2 regions of the Streptomyces sp. NPDC059679 genome follow, and region 2 is predicted to be linked to the other one. Evidence: riboswitches for the same ligand, from Rfam matches in the RefSeq annotation. Region 2 holds a riboswitch; the other holds the start of a gene.
What was found. A riboswitch is a leader RNA that binds a small molecule or an ion and turns the genes downstream of it on or off. The one in region 2 is predicted to bind cobalamin.
Positions count from the first base shown of each region.

Region 1: another riboswitch for cobalamin. It lies ahead of ACFV2X_RS18435 (CbtB-domain containing protein); the one in region 2 lies ahead of cobN (cobaltochelatase subunit CobN).

Region 1 covers NZ_JBHWES010000015.1:51,998-59,146, forward strand. The annotation lists gene ACFV2X_RS18405 (bifunctional salicylyl-CoA 5-hydroxylase/oxidoreductase) at 1-406, shown strand, start outside; gene ACFV2X_RS18410 (DinB family protein) at 415-963, shown strand; gene ACFV2X_RS18415 (PaaX family transcriptional regulator C-terminal domain-containing protein) at 987-1,838, opposite strand; gene ACFV2X_RS18420 (AMP-binding protein) at 1,843-3,537, opposite strand; gene ACFV2X_RS18425 (acyl-CoA dehydrogenase family protein) at 3,676-4,800, shown strand; gene ACFV2X_RS18430 (RidA family protein) at 4,797-5,210, shown strand; cobalamin riboswitch at 5,247-5,398, shown strand; gene ACFV2X_RS18435 (CbtB-domain containing protein) at 5,434-5,655, shown strand; gene ACFV2X_RS18440 (CbtA family protein) at 5,678-6,442, shown strand; gene ACFV2X_RS18445 (histidine phosphatase family protein) at 6,483-7,061, opposite strand.
Region 2 covers NZ_JBHWES010000003.1:44,223-51,371, reverse strand. The annotation lists gene cobN (cobaltochelatase subunit CobN) at 1-2,591, opposite strand, end outside; cobalamin riboswitch at 2,622-2,783, opposite strand; gene ACFV2X_RS05150 (nitrite reductase) at 2,846-4,465, shown strand; gene ACFV2X_RS05145 (precorrin-8X methylmutase) at 4,462-5,103, shown strand; gene ACFV2X_RS05140 (precorrin-2 C(20)-methyltransferase) at 5,100-6,596, shown strand; gene ACFV2X_RS05135 (cobalt-precorrin-6A reductase) at 6,629-7,149, opposite strand, start outside.

The DNA of each region.
Region 1 (7,149 bases), on a different contig from region 2:
CGACTGGGCCGAGGGTGGTACGACCGCCGATGACGCGGTCGCCGTCGCGGCCGCCTTCGCCGCCCACGGCGCGGACGCCGTCGACGTCTCCACCGGCCAGGTCGTCCCCGACGAGCGCCCCGACTTCGGCCGCTCGTACCAGACCCCGTACGCCGACCGGATACGCAATGAACTCGGCGTCCCCGTCATCGCGGTCGGGGCCATCTCCTCCTGGGACGATGTGAACTCGCTGCTGCTGGCGGGCCGCGTCGACCTGTGCGCACTCGGCCGCCCCCACCTGTACGACCCGCACTGGACCTTGCACGCCGCCGCCGAACAGGGCTACATGGGCCCCGGCGCGCCTTGGCCGCTCCCGTACCGCGCGGGCAGCCGCAGACCCCCGACGGGCCGCGCCGATGGACGATGATGAGCGGCATGACCATACGCAGAAGGGCCGAGCTGTTCGTCCCCGAGGAGCAGGACCGCAGGCTCGACGCCCGGACGACCGGTGACGAACGGGGCGTGCTGGTCGACTTCCTGGCCAAGCAGCGGGCGACCCTGGAGCTGAAGTGCGCGGGAGTCGAGGGGGATTTGGCCCGGCGTTCGGTGGAGCCCTCCACGCTCTCGCTGCTCGGCCTGGTCCGGCATCTCGCCGATGTGGAGCGCCGCTGGTTCCGGCGGGTCATGGCCGGGCAGGACGTGCCGCTGCTCTTCTCCACCGAGGACAACCCCGACCAGGACTTCGACGGCGCGGTGCCCGGTCCGGCGGTCGTCGCCGAGGCGTGGCGGGCCTGGCGCGCGGAGGTGGCCTTCGCCGAGCGCTTCGTCGCCGAGGCTCCCGACCTGGACATCACGCGCGACGACGGGTGGCTCGGGGCGGTTTCGCTGCGCTGGGTCCTCATCCACATGATCGAGGAGTACGCCCGGCACAACGGCCACGCCGACCTGCTGCGGGAGCGGATCGACGGCGCGATCGGCGTATGAGGTCAGGTGCTCGGCGTCAGGCTTCAGGCGCGCGTGGCCGTCAGCACCTCCCGTACGTACCCGGCACCCGCGTCGTACAGCCGGTGGTGCAGCGCCGTGAACACCTCCGCCGCCCGGACGCCGGGCCAGTCCCGCGGCAGCAGCGCGGGTGGCAGGCCGGGGTCGGCGTAGGGGAGGAAGCGCCAGGAGTCCAGGGCGAGGACGTAGTCGCGGTAGGCGTCGCCTCGTGCAGGGGTGGCCGGTACGGCGCGTCCCGCCCAGCGCTCCAGCACCGGTTCCTGGGCGTACAGGAAGCCGCGGTGCAGCTTCGCCAGCTGCTCCAGATCCCACCAGCGGCGCACCGCCTGCTCCGTCGGCTCGAAGTCCGCGTGGGCGCCGCGGAAGAGGTCGACGTACGGGGAGAGTTCCAGGCGGGCCAGGGTGTGGCGGGTCTCGTCGTAGAGGTGTTCGGGGGCGATCCACACCCCGGGCGCGGCGGTGCCGAAGCCGAGCCGGGCCAGCCGCGAGCGCAGCAGATGGCGCTTGTGGCGCTCCTGTTCGGGGACCGAGAAGACGGCGAGCAGCCAGCCGTCTGTGTTCTCCTCCGCCCCCGGGTGGCCGTAGATGCGGCGGTCGCCGTCGTCGAGCAGTTGGCGCGCGTCCTCGGAGAGTGCGTATCCGGCGGCCCCGGCGTCCGTGCGGTCGGCGACCAGCAGCCCGCGCCGTTTGAGGCGGGAGACGGCGGACCGTACGGAGGGCGCGTCCACCCCCACCGCCCCCAGCAGCCGGATCAGCGCGGCGATGGGGACGGGTCCGGCGGGGCGGCCGGCGCCGCCGCGGCCGTAGGCGCCGTAGAAGGTGACGATCAAGGAGCGGGGGGTGGGCTGGCCGGTCACGCGCTTACTCTAGGGCGCCGTTCGTGCCCCACTTACCGTGCTGTGCCGTCCCGACCCGCAGCAGATAGCGCTGGAGCTTGCCGGTGGCGGTGCGGGGCAGGGCGTCCAGGAAGACGAACTCGCGCGGGCACTTGTACGGGGCCAGCTCCGCGGTGATGAACTCCCGCAGCGCTGTCATGGTTTCCTCGGTATGCGCGACGCCCGGCCGCAGCACCACATGCGCGACCACCACCGTGCCCCGCCGCTCGTCCGGCCGCCCGGTCACCGCGGCTTCCACGACATCCGGGTGGCGCAGCAGCGCCTCCTCGACCTCGGGCCCCGCGATGTTGTACCCGGCCGAGATGATCATGTCGTCGGCGCGCGCCACATACCGGAAGTAGCCGTCCGGGTCGCGGATGAAGGTGTCTCCGGTGAGGTTCCAGCCGTCCTGTACGTACTCGCGCTGCCGCTCGTCCGCCAGATAGCGGCAGCCCGTGGGCCCGCGCACCGCGAGCAGCCCGGGGCGGCCGTCCGGAACGGGCTGCGGCCCGGCGTCCGCGTCTGTGCTTCCGAAGTCCACCACCCGCGCCTCGAACCCCGGCACCGGGACCCCGGTCGTGCCCGGCCGGATCGCGTCGTCGGCGGCGGAGATGAAGATGTGCAGCAGTTCGGTCGCCCCGATGCCGTTGATGATCCGCAGCCCGGTCGCCCGTTGCCATGCGTGCCAGGTGCCGGCGGGCAGGTGCTCGCCGGCCGAGACGCAGCGGCGCAGCGAGGAGATGTCGTACGCGCCGCCGTCCGGCGCCGCGCCGTCCAGCCGCCCCAGCATCGCCCGGTAGGCGGTCGGCGCGGTGAACAGCACGGAGATCCGGTGGCGTGCGATATCGGCCAGCAGCCGTTCCGGGCCGCCCCAGTCGGACAGCAGCGCGGAGGCGCCCGCGCGCAGCGGGAAGACGACCAGGCCGCCGAGGCCGAAGGTGAAGCCGAGCGGAGGGCTGCCCGCGAACACGTCCTCGGGGCGCGGCCGCAGCACCTGCGCCGAGAAGGTGTCGGCGATGGCCAGCACATCGCGGTGGAAGTGCATACAGCCCTTGGGCCGCCCGGTCGTCCCCGAGGTGAAGGCGATCAGCGCCACGTCGTCGGCGGAGGTCGCCACCGCCTCGTACGACGCGGGCGCGGTGGCCGTGAGCCGCAGCAGGTCCTCGGGGCCGTCCCCGCCGTAGTACGTCGTCCGCAGCCCCGGCACCCCGGCCTTCACCAGATCGTCCGCGCACCGTACGTCGCACAGAGCGTGCCGTATCCGGGCCAGCTCGCAGATCGTCGCCAACTCCCGGGCCCGGTGGGCGGCCAGCACGGTCACGGCGACCGCCCCCGCCTTCATCACCGCCAGCCAGCAGGCGGCCAGCCAGGGTGAGGTGGCCCCGCGCAGCAGCACCCGGTTGCCGGGGACCACGCCGAGCGGGCCGGTGAGGGTGTGCGCGATCCGGTCGACGTGGGCGCGCAGTTCGCCGTACGTCCACACCTCGCCCGTCGCGGCGCGCACCGCGACCCGGTCGGCGCCGAACCGCTCGACGGTGCGATCCAGCAGCTCGGCGCCGCAGTTGAGGCGGTCGGGGTAGGGCGGTCCTGGCAGGTCGAGGCGGAAGGCGGGCCACTGCTCGGCCGGCGGCAGATGGTCCCGGGCGAAGGTGTCGATGTGCGCCGAAGGCCTGAGCTCCATCGAGGACGCGCCCCCTATGCCTGCCCGGGCAGACGCCCGGTGTTCGCACATGCCGTGCCTGAAGTCGCCCTGTCAGCGTAACGTGATGGTGACGACAGTCAACAGACCGCGATAAACACTCCAGTGGGAGGGTGACCGGTGCCGTCGTTCGCACTTGATCCGAAGCAGCGGCGCTGGTGCGCCGGGGTGCGGTCCCTCGCCCGCGACCTGCTGCGCCCGCTCGCCGAGAGCGGCCCGCCAGGCCGGGTCAACCGGCCGCTGACCGCCGCGCTCGGCGAACTCGGCCTGCTGCGGCGGCTGTTCCCCGACGACGGGCCGGTGCGCGCCCTCGACCTGTGCCTGCTGCGCGAATCGCTCGCCCGGGAGTGCACGGAGGCCGAGACCGCGCTCGCCCTCCAGGGTCTCGGCGGCTATCCGATCGTGCTCTCCGGCAGCCCCGAGCAGTACGCGCGCTGGATGCCCGAGGTCCGGGCGGGCCGCGCGGTCGCCGCCTTCGCGCTCAGCGAGCCGCAGGCCGGTTCCGACGCCGCCGCGCTCGGCCTGCGGGCCGACCCCGACGGGGCCGGTGGCTGGCGGCTGACCGGCGAAAAGTGCTGGATCTCCAACGCCCCGGAGGCCGACTTCACCGTCGTCTTCGCCCGCACCACCCAGGGCGCGGGCTCGCGCGGCGTCACCGCCTTTCTCGTCCCCGCCGACCGGCCGGGGCTCACCGGCGAGCGTCTTGACATGCTCAGCCCGCACCCCATCGGCAGCCTCGCCTTCGACGGCGTCCCCGTCACCCGCGAGGACGTCCTGGGCACACCCGACAAGGGGTTCGGCGTCGCCATGCGCACCCTCAACCTGCTGCGGCCGAGCGTCGGCGCGTTCGCCGTCGGCATGGCCCAGGCCGCGCTCGACGCGTCCGTGGCCCATGCGGGGGAGCGCACCGCCTTCGGCGGGCCGCTGAAGGACCTTCAGGCCGTCTCCCACCAGCTCGCCGAGATGGCCACCCGCACCGAGGCCGCCCGCCTCCTGGTCTACGCGGCCGCCACCGCGTACGACGAGGGCGCGCCGGCCATCGCCAAGAGTTCGGCGATGGCCAAGCTCCTGGCCACCGAGACCGCCCAGTACGTCGTGGACGCCGCCGTACAGATCCACGGCGCGCGGGCGTTGCGCCGCGGGCATCTTCTGGAGCACCTGTACCGCGAGGTGCGCGCGCCCCGGATCTACGAGGGCGCGACCGAGGTCCAGCGCACGATCATCGCGAAGGAGCTGTACCGGTGACCGAGCCCCACCCCTCTCTGGTGCGCACCAACCCGCCCGAGCTCTCCCCGCCCACCGGCTTCAGCCACGCCGTCACGGCCACCGGCGGCCGCCTGGTCTTCCTGGCGGGCCAGACCGCGCTGGACGGCGCGGGCGCGGTCGTCGGTGCCACGCTTCCGGCCCAGTTCCGGCGCGCACTGGCCAACCTGCTCACCGCCCTGACCGCGGTCGGCGGCACCCCCGCGGACCTGGCCCGGCTGACCGTGCACACCACCGATGTCGCGGCCTACCGAGCGTCCGCCCCCGAACTCGGCCGCATCTGGCGGGAGCTGGCGGGCCGCGACTACCCCGCGATGGCGGTCATCGGAGTCGTCCGGCTGTGGGACGAGGCGGCGATGGTCGAGCTGGACGGCATCGCGGTGCTGCCGTAGCGCATCACCCCACATGTTGGGGTATTGGCCATGCCCGCGCGGCGCGGTACCGTCGGTGCGATATCGACGACGGCAGGACGGAAGCCGGTGGGAACCCGGCACGGTCGCGCCACTGTGAACGAGACGTTCCAAACGCTCCAAGGGACGTCTCGTGAGTCAGACCCGTAGCCGTCGTCATGTGCACCACCGAGATGGGACGCGAATTCCCCAAGGAGGCCCTGCCATGGCGCAGCATGTCGCACAGCCGACCGCCACCACCCCCGCTCTCCCCGCCAAGCTGCCGATCGGTGCGATCGTCCCGTGGGCGGTGTTCTTCGGCATCCTGATGCTGGTCCTGCTGTACTTCGTCGGCGCCGAACAGGGCGCCACCTCGGTCGTCTCCGGCGAGGACGTCCACGAGTGGGTGCACGACGCCCGCCACCTGCTCGGTTTCCCCTGCCACTGACGCCAGGGACGCCGACACCCTCATGAATTCCGCAACGGTACGGAACCTGCTCGTCCGTGGCATGCTCGCCGGCCTCGGGGCCGGCGTGCTCGCCCTGATCGTCGCCTACCTCCTCGGGGAACCGAATGTCGACAAGGCGATCGGCTTTGAGGAGTCCCACGCCCCGGGGCACGATCACGAGGTCGAACTCGTCTCCCGCAGCCTGCAGTCCACCGCCGGCCTGGCCACCGGTGTTCTGATCTACGGGGTCGCCTTCGGCGGCATCGCCGCCCTCGCCTACTGCTTCGCCCTGGGCCGCATCGGCCGCTTCACCCCGCGGGCCACCGCGCTGCTGCTGTCCGGCTGCGCCCTGCTCGCGGTCTACGTCGTGCCGTTCCTGAAGTACCCGGCCAACCCGCCCGCCGTCGGCGACCCCGACACCATCTCCAAGCGGACCAATCTGTATCTGCTGATGATGGTGCTCAGCGTGCTCCTCGCGATCGCCGCGACCATCCTCGGCAAGCGGCTCGCCCCGAAACTGGGCACCTGGTACGCCACCGTCGCCGCGGTGGCCGCCTTCGCCCTGGTGATCGGCCTGGCGTTTGCGTTCCTGCCGGCCGTCAACGAGGTGCCCGCCGATTTCCCGGCCACCGTGCTGTGGCGGTTCCGGCTCTCCGCGCTGGCCATCCAGGTCACCCTGTGGGGAGGCTTCGGGCTGGTCTTCGGCGAGTTGGCCGAGCGCCTGCTGAGCCCCGAGCCCGCCACCAGGGCACCGGCATCGCCGGTGGCCACCCCCAGCCGACCGTGATCCGACCGTCGCCCGGACCCCACTGGGGCGGCCGCTCTCCTCAGGGGCGGTCGAGTGGCCGCCCCAGCCCGAGGTTCCAGCGTCCGGCGCGTCCGCTGATCCCGGTCGCGGTCAGCGGCCGCACGTCGGCACGCCAGAAGGCCGCCGCGGGCGCGCCCAGCACATGCACCACCGCGGCCCGCACCACGTCCGGCTCCACCACGGCGAGCGTATGGCCGTCCGTCAGCGACGCCGTGTCCAGCCACCGTCCGATCCGCAGGCACAGGTCCCGTACCGACTCCCCGCCGTGGGGCGCGGCCGCCGGGTCGGCCAGCCACCGGGCCACCGCCTCCGGTTCGGCGGCACCGACCTCGTCGAGGGTGAGGCCCCGCCAGCGGCCCGTATCCAGACCGGCCAGCTCCGCACAGGGCTCGGCCACGCCGAGCCCCAGCGCGGCGGCGGTCTCCCGGCAGCGCAGGCTGGGGGAGGTGACAGCGCGGTCGGCCGAGGGCAGCGCCCCGGCCACGGCGCGGGCCCGCGCCGCGCCGCCGTCCTCGAGAGGGCTCGTGCCGTCGTCGAACCGGGCCTTGCGCAGCGATGGACTCATCGCGGCTGAGATGAAGGTGACGCGGCTGGTCACGCGGTCGCTCCTCCTGCCTGTGCCATGGGCGGTACGGCACATACGTAACCACCGGTGGGCCCGCACCTGCCACACATCCGACCGCAGG
Region 2 (7,149 bases):
GTGCCCCACAGCGACAGGCCGACGGAGCGCGGCCAGGCGCCGTCGTTGTCGCGGCGGTAGCGCTCCAGCAGCGAGTCGGCGAGCGCCTGGCCGGTCTCCCAGGCCAGCCGGCTGGGCACGGCCTTGGGGTCGACGGAGTAGAAGTTACGGCCGGTCGGCAGGACGTTGACCAGGCCGCGCAGCGGTGAACCGGAGGGGCCCGCGGGCACGAAGCCGCCGCCCAGGGCGTGCACGGCGTGGTCGATCTCGTCGGTGGTGGCGGCCAGCCGCGGCACGACCTCGCGCGCGGCGAAGTCGAGGATCGCGGTCACCGCGCCGTGCTGCTCCTCGGGCAGCCCCAGGCACGCCTTCTCGACGGCCTCCGGGGCCCAGTCGGCGTCCTCCATCGCCTGGACGAGGGCGCGGGCGCGGTCCTCCGCCTCGTCCGCGCCGGTGCGGGTGGCGGCCGACTCGTCGAGGCCGAGTGCCTCACGCAGCCCGGGGAGCGCCGTGGTCCCGCCCCAGATCTGCCGGGCGCGCAGAATGGCCAGGACGAGGTTGACCCGCTCGGGGCCGGAGGGGGCGTTGCCGAGAACATGCAGGCCGTCACGGATCTGGGCGTCCTTGACCTCGCACAGCCAGCCGTCCACGTGCAGCAGGAAGTCGTCGAAGCCGTCGTCGTCCGGCCGGTCCTCCAGGCCGAGGTCGTGGTCGAGCCTGGCGGCCTGGATGAGGGTCCAGATCTGGGCGCGGATGGCGGGGAGTTTGGCCGGGTCCATCGCCGAGATGGCGGCGTACTCGTCCAGCAGCTGCTCCAGGCGCGCGATGTCGCCGTAGGAGTCGGCGCGGGCCATGGGCGGCACGAGGTGGTCGACGAGGGTGGCGTGGGCGCGGCGCTTGGCCTGTGTGCCCTCACCCGGGTCGTTGACCAGGAACGGGTAGATCAGCGGCAGGTCGCCGAGCGCGGCGTCGGGGCCACAGGCGGCGGACAGGCCCGCGTTCTTGCCGGGCAGCCACTCCAGATTGCCGTGCTTGCCCAGGTGCACCATGGCGTCGGCGCCGAAGCCGCCGTCGGCCTGGGGGGTGGCGATCCAGCGGTAGGCGGCCAGGTAGTGATGGGAGGGCGGCAGGTCGGGGTCGTGGTAGATGGCGATCGGGTTCTCGCCGAAGCCGCGCGGTGGCTGGATGACGACCAGAAGATTGCCCCGGCGCAGCGCGGCCAGCACGATCTCGCCCTCGGGGTCGCGGCTGGTGTCGACGAACATCTCGCCCGGCGGCGGCCCCCAGTGCCCCTCCACCGCCTCGCGCAGCTCCTGCGGCAGCCGCTTGTACCAGCGGCGGTAGTCGGCGGCGGGGATCCGGACCGGGTTGCGGGCCAGCTGCTCCTCGGTGAGCCAGTCCTGGTCGTGGCCGCCCGCCTCGATGAGCGCGCGGATCAGCTCGTCGCCGTCGCCGGAGGCGAGACCGGGCAGCGCCTCGGGGCCTTCCACCGGGCCGAGGTCGAAGCCGTCCGCGCGCAACCGGCGCAGCAGGGCGACGGCGCTGGCGGGCGTGTCCAGGCCGACGGCGTTGCCGATGCGGGAGTGCTTGGTGGGGTAGGCGGACAGCACGAGCGCGAGGCGCTTGTCGGCCGCCGGTATGTGGCGCAGCCGGGCGTGTCGTACGGCGATTCCCGCGACACGCGCGGCGCGCTCGGGATCGGCGACATAGACGGGCAGGCCGTCCTCGTCGGTCTCCTTGAAGGAGAACGGCACGGTGATCAGCCGCCCGTCGAACTCCGGGACGGCGACCTGGGTCGCCGCGTCCAGAGGCGAAAGACCCTCGTCGTTCGCCTCCCACGCGGCGCGCGGGCCGGTCAGACACAGCGCCTGGAGCACCGGGACGTCCAGCGCGGCCAGCGCGCCCGCGTCCCACGCCTCGTCGTCGCCGCCGGCCGATGCCTCGGCGGGCCGGGTGCCGCCCGCGGCGAGCACGGTGGTCACCACCGCATCGGCCTCGGCGAGGGCTTCCAGCAGCTCGGGCTCGGGTGCGCGCAACGAGGCGACGTACAGCGGCAGCGCGCGGCCCCCGGTGTCCTCGACGGCCTGGCACAGCGCCTCGACGAAGGCGGTGTTGCCGCTCATGTGGTGAGCGCGGTAGTAGAGCACGGCGATCCGCGGGCCGGTGACGTCCTCGCGCGCGGTGCGCTCAAGTGCGCCCCACGAGGGCGCGGGCGCGGGCGGCTCGAAGCCGTGGCCGGTCAGCAGGACGGTGTCGGACAGGAAGCGGGCCAGCTGGCCGAGGTTGCCGGGCCCGCCGTGCGCGAGATAGGCGTGTGCCTCGGCGGCGATCCCGACCGGGACCGTGGATGCCTCCATGAGCTGGGCGTCCGGGGCCTGTTCGCCGGTCAGGACCACGACCGGGCGGTCCCCGGCGAGCAGCGCGTCGAGCCCTTCCTGCCAGGCGCGCACCCCGCCGAGCAGCCGTACGACGACGAGTTCGACGCCCTCGAGGAGCGCGGGCAGCTCGTCCAGGGGGAGCCGGGCCGGGTTGGCGAGCCGATAGGGCACCGGGGTCTGTGCCGCGCGGGCACTGAGCAGGTCGGTGTCGGACGTCGACAGCAGCAGGATCATGCGACGGCAGGCCTTCCTCGGGGTCCGCGCCCCGGGCGGGTTGAAGACGGCGGGAGTTCCTGGCTCGCGCGGCCGTCGCAATACCGGCTGCCGCGCTCACAGTGGCGGGACCGCGCCGGATTTCCACCGGCTTCCTACCCTTTTTGCCGTCTTTTGTGGTGGCGGGCCGGGACCGACCCGCCGTGAGCATAGTAGGCGCTTCTGACCTGCCGCGGGGCGGAGAGCCGAACACAATCGTCGGTATGCTCGCCGCCATGCCCCTCCCCCCGACAACCGCCCCACCAGGGGACGAAACCCCCGCGCGCGGTCGCGACGACGCCTGCCCCGGCGCGCTGCGCCTGCACTCGGCGGACGACGGCGCGCTGGCCCGGGTGCGGCTGCCCGCCGGGCTCCTGACGGCACGCCAGGCGCTCGTGCTGGCGCTCGCGGCCGAGGAGTTGGGCGACGGCAGACTGGACCTCACCTCCCGGGGCAATCTGCAGCTGCGCGGCCTCGACGCGGGGTGCGGGGCCGGACTCGCGGCCCGGCTGCGGACGGCAGGGCTGCTGCCGTCGGACCGCCACGACCGGGTGCGCAACATCGTGGCGTCCCCGCTGTCCGGGCTGGACGGGGCGGGGTACGCGGATGTCTCGGCGTGGGCGCGGGAGCTGGACGCCCTGCTGTGCGGCAACGCGCCCGCAGGCTCCGGATTGGCCGAACTGGCCGGGCTGTCGGGCCGGTTCCTGTTCGCGCTCGACGACGGGCGGGGCGATGTGGCGGCGCTGGGCGCGGATGTGACATTGATCGCAGCGCCGGACGGCGAGGCGGTGCTGCGGCTCGGCTCCGCCGGGGGACATGGACCCGCACGCCCGAAATCCACCGCGCCGAACGCCACAGAGTCCCCCGACTCCACAGACCACCACGACGCGCCGGACCACGCTGACGCGCCGGAGGACGCTGACGCGCCGGGCGTCGCGGCGCGTCAGGACGGGCGGCTGGTGGCCGACGACACGCCGGGCCGGGCCCGGCCGCCGGGTCCCCCCACGCCCGCGGGCGGCCCCGGGGACACGAAGCCGAAGCCCGCGCCCGGTGGCGACCCCGTGGGCGCCGAACTCCAGGTGCGCGCCTCGGACGTGCCGCGCGCGGCGGCGCTGGCCGCGGTGGCGTTTCTCGACGCGGTGCGCGCGAGTGGCACACGCGCGTGGCGTGTGAGCGAGCTGCCGGCGCGACACGCCGTGACGGCCGACCAATTGGTGGGGCGACTCGCCGAAGCAGGAATCCAGCTCGCATCCCTCGCCCCTCACTCCCCAACCACCGCGCCGAGCACACCACTCGTCGGGCTCGTCGCCGGGCCGGACGGGCGGTGCGCGGTGTCGGTCGCCGTCCCGCTGGGGCGGCTCACCGCCGCGCGGTGGCGGCTGCTCGCCGAGCTCGCCGCCCGGGGCGGCTCGGGCGAGTTGCGTGTGACACCCTGGCGCGGCGTGGTGCTGCCCGGCTTCTCCGCCGGCGACGCCGAGGCCGCGCTGCGGGAGCTCGCCGACGCCGGGCTGGTGACCGCGCCGCACTCCCCCTGGTTCGGGGTCGGCGCGTGCACGGGACGGCCCGGCTGCGCCAAGTCCCTGGCCGATGTGCGTGCCGAGGCGGCGCGCGCGGTGGCGGGCGAGGCGTCCGGCGACGGCCGACCGGGCCCGGCGCGAAGCCGGCTGCCCGTGTACTTCTCCGGCTGCGAGCGGCGCTGCGGCCACCCCGGCGGGCCGGTCCGGTGGGTCGACGTGCTGGCGACGGGCGACGGCTACCAGGTCGCCGTACGAGATGCCACAGGGTCCGCGCGGGGCGTGGACGTAACAGCAGAGCAAGTGGCCGGCGCCGTGGCGGCGGCCCGTGGAACGACATGATCGAGGGCACAGTGTTCGACTACGAGAAGGACGGCGCGGCCATATACCGCGCCTCCTTTGCCACCATCCGCGCCGAGGCCGATCTGGGCGGTCTGCCCGCCGACGTCAGCCAGGTCGCGGTGCGGATGATCCACGCCTGCGGCATGGTCGACCTCGTCCAGGACCTCGCGTACACCCCCCAGGTGGTCGCCCGCGCCCGCGCCGCGCTGCGCGCCGGCGCGCCCGTGCTCTGCGACGCGCACATGGTGGCCAGCGGTGTGACCCGCAAGCGGCTGCCCGCGGACAACGACGTGGTGTGCACCCTGTCCGACCCCACCGTGCCCGAACTGGCCCGCCGGATGGGCACCACGCGCAGCGCCGCCGCGCTGGAGCTGTGGCGGGACCGGCTGGAGGGTGCGGTGGTGGCCATCGGCAACGCGCCCACCGCGCTGTTCCGTCTGCTGGAGATGGTCGAAGCGGGCGCGCCGCGCCCGGCGGCCGTCATCGGCGTACCGGTCGGCTTCATCGGCGCCGCCGAGTCCAAGGAGGCGCTGGCCGGGCATCCGGCCGCGCTCGACCACCTGGTGGTGCGCGGCCGGCGTGGCGGCAGCGCCATCGCCGCTGCCGCGGTCAACGCGATTGCGAGCGAGGAAGAGTGAGCGAGCAGCAGACGGGCCGGCTCTACGGCGTGGGTCTTGGCCCCGGCGACCCCTCGCTGATGACCGTACGTGCCGTGGAGGTCATCGCCGAGGCCGATGTCGTCGCGTACCACAGCGCCCGGCACGGCCGCAGCATCGCGCGCTCCATCGCCGAGCGTCATCTGCGGCCCGACCACATCGAGGAGCGGCTGGTCTATCCGGTCACCACCGAGACCACCGACCACCCCGGCGGCTACCGCGGCGCGATGGAGGAGTTCTACGCGGACGCGGCGGCCCGGCTGGCCGCCCATCTGGACGCGGGGCGCACGGTCGCGGTGCTCGCCGAGGGCGATCCGCTCTTCTACGGCTCATACATGCATATGCACAAGCGCCTGGCCGACCGCTACCCCACCGAGGTCGTCCCCGGCGTCACCTCAGTGAGCGCGGCCGCCGCCCGGATCGGGGCGCCGCTGGTCGAGGGCGAGGAGGTGCTGACCGTCCTGCCCGGCACACTCCCGGAGGAGGAGCTGGCGGCCCGGCTGGCCACGGCCGACGCGGCCGCCGTGATGAAGCTCGGCCGCACCTTCCCGGCGGTGCGGCGGGCGCTGGAGCGCTCGGGTCGGCTGGCGGAGGCCCAGTACGTGGAGCGGGCCACGATGGGCGCGGAGCGCGTCGCGCCACTGGCCGAGGTGGACCCCGAGTCGGTGCCCTACTTCTCGGTGGCGGTGCTGCCGAGCCGGATCGACGCGCGGGCCCCGGCGCGCCGCGGCGAGGTCGTGGTGGTGGGCCTCGGCCCGGCGGGCCCGCTGTGGCTGACGCCCGAGGCGCGGGGCGAGTTGGCCGCCGCCGAGGATCTGGTCGGCTACACCACCTATCTGGACCGGGTGCCGAAGCGCCCGGGGCAGCGCCGGCACGCCTCGGACAACAAGGTGGAGGCCGAACGCGCCGAGTTCGCGCTCGACCTGGCCCGGCGCGGACGGCGCGTCGCCGTCGTCTCCTCGGGCGACCCGGGCGTTTTCGCCATGGCCACGGCCGTACTGGAGGCGGCGGCCGAAGACCCGTACCGCGAGGTGCCGGTCCGGGTGGTGCCCGGCATGACCGCCGCCCACGCGGCCGCCGCCCGCGCGGGCGCCCCGCTCGGCCACGACTACGCGGTGGTCTCCCTGTCCGACCGGCTCAAGCCCTGGGAGGTCATCGCCGAACGCCTCCGCGCCGCGGCCGCGGCCGACCTGGTGCTCGCCCTGTACAACCCCGGCTCGCGCAGCCGCATCTGGCAGGTCGGCAAGGCCCGCGAACTGCTGCTCGAACACCGCGCGCCCGACACGCCCGTCGTACTCGGCCGGGACGTGGGCGGCCCCGAGGAGCGGATACGGATCGTCAGGCTGGCCGATCTCGACCCGGCCCAGGTCGATATGCGCACCATCCTGCTGATCGGCTCCTCCCAAACCCGCACGGCCCGGCGCGGCGACGGCACCGAGATCGTCTGGACGCCACGCCGTTACCCGGAGCGCTGACCCACGGCGCGGGCGGTCAGCAGGTCAGCAGGTCAGCCGAGGGTGGTGCTCAGCCAGGCCAGGGCGGCCGCCGGGTCGGGCACGACCGGCACGCCGTCCGGGGCCGTGGGGCGCCGGACGACGACGACCGGCAGCCCGGCCTCGCGCGCCGCGGTGAGCTTGGCGGCGGTGGCACCGGCGCCGCTGTCCTTGGTGACCACCACGTCGATGCGGTGGCGGCGCAGCAGTTCCGCCTCCCCCGCCACGCTGAACGGACCGCGGTCCAGCAGCACTTCCATGTGCGGCGGGGCCGGTGGCTCAGGCGCGTCGACGGAGCGGACCAGGAACCACTGCTCGGTGAGTTGGGCGAAGGCGGCCAGGCCCATCCGCCCGGTGGTGAGGAAGATCCGCTGCCCCAGGGCGGGCAGCAGCCCGGCCGCCTCGTCCAGCGACCCCGCCCAGTGCCACCGGTCCCCCGGGCCGGGCACCCAGCCGGGGCGGCGCAGGGCGAGCAGGGGAACATGGGTCGTGGCGGCCGCGCGGGCCGCGTTGAAACTGATCGTGCCGGCGAAAG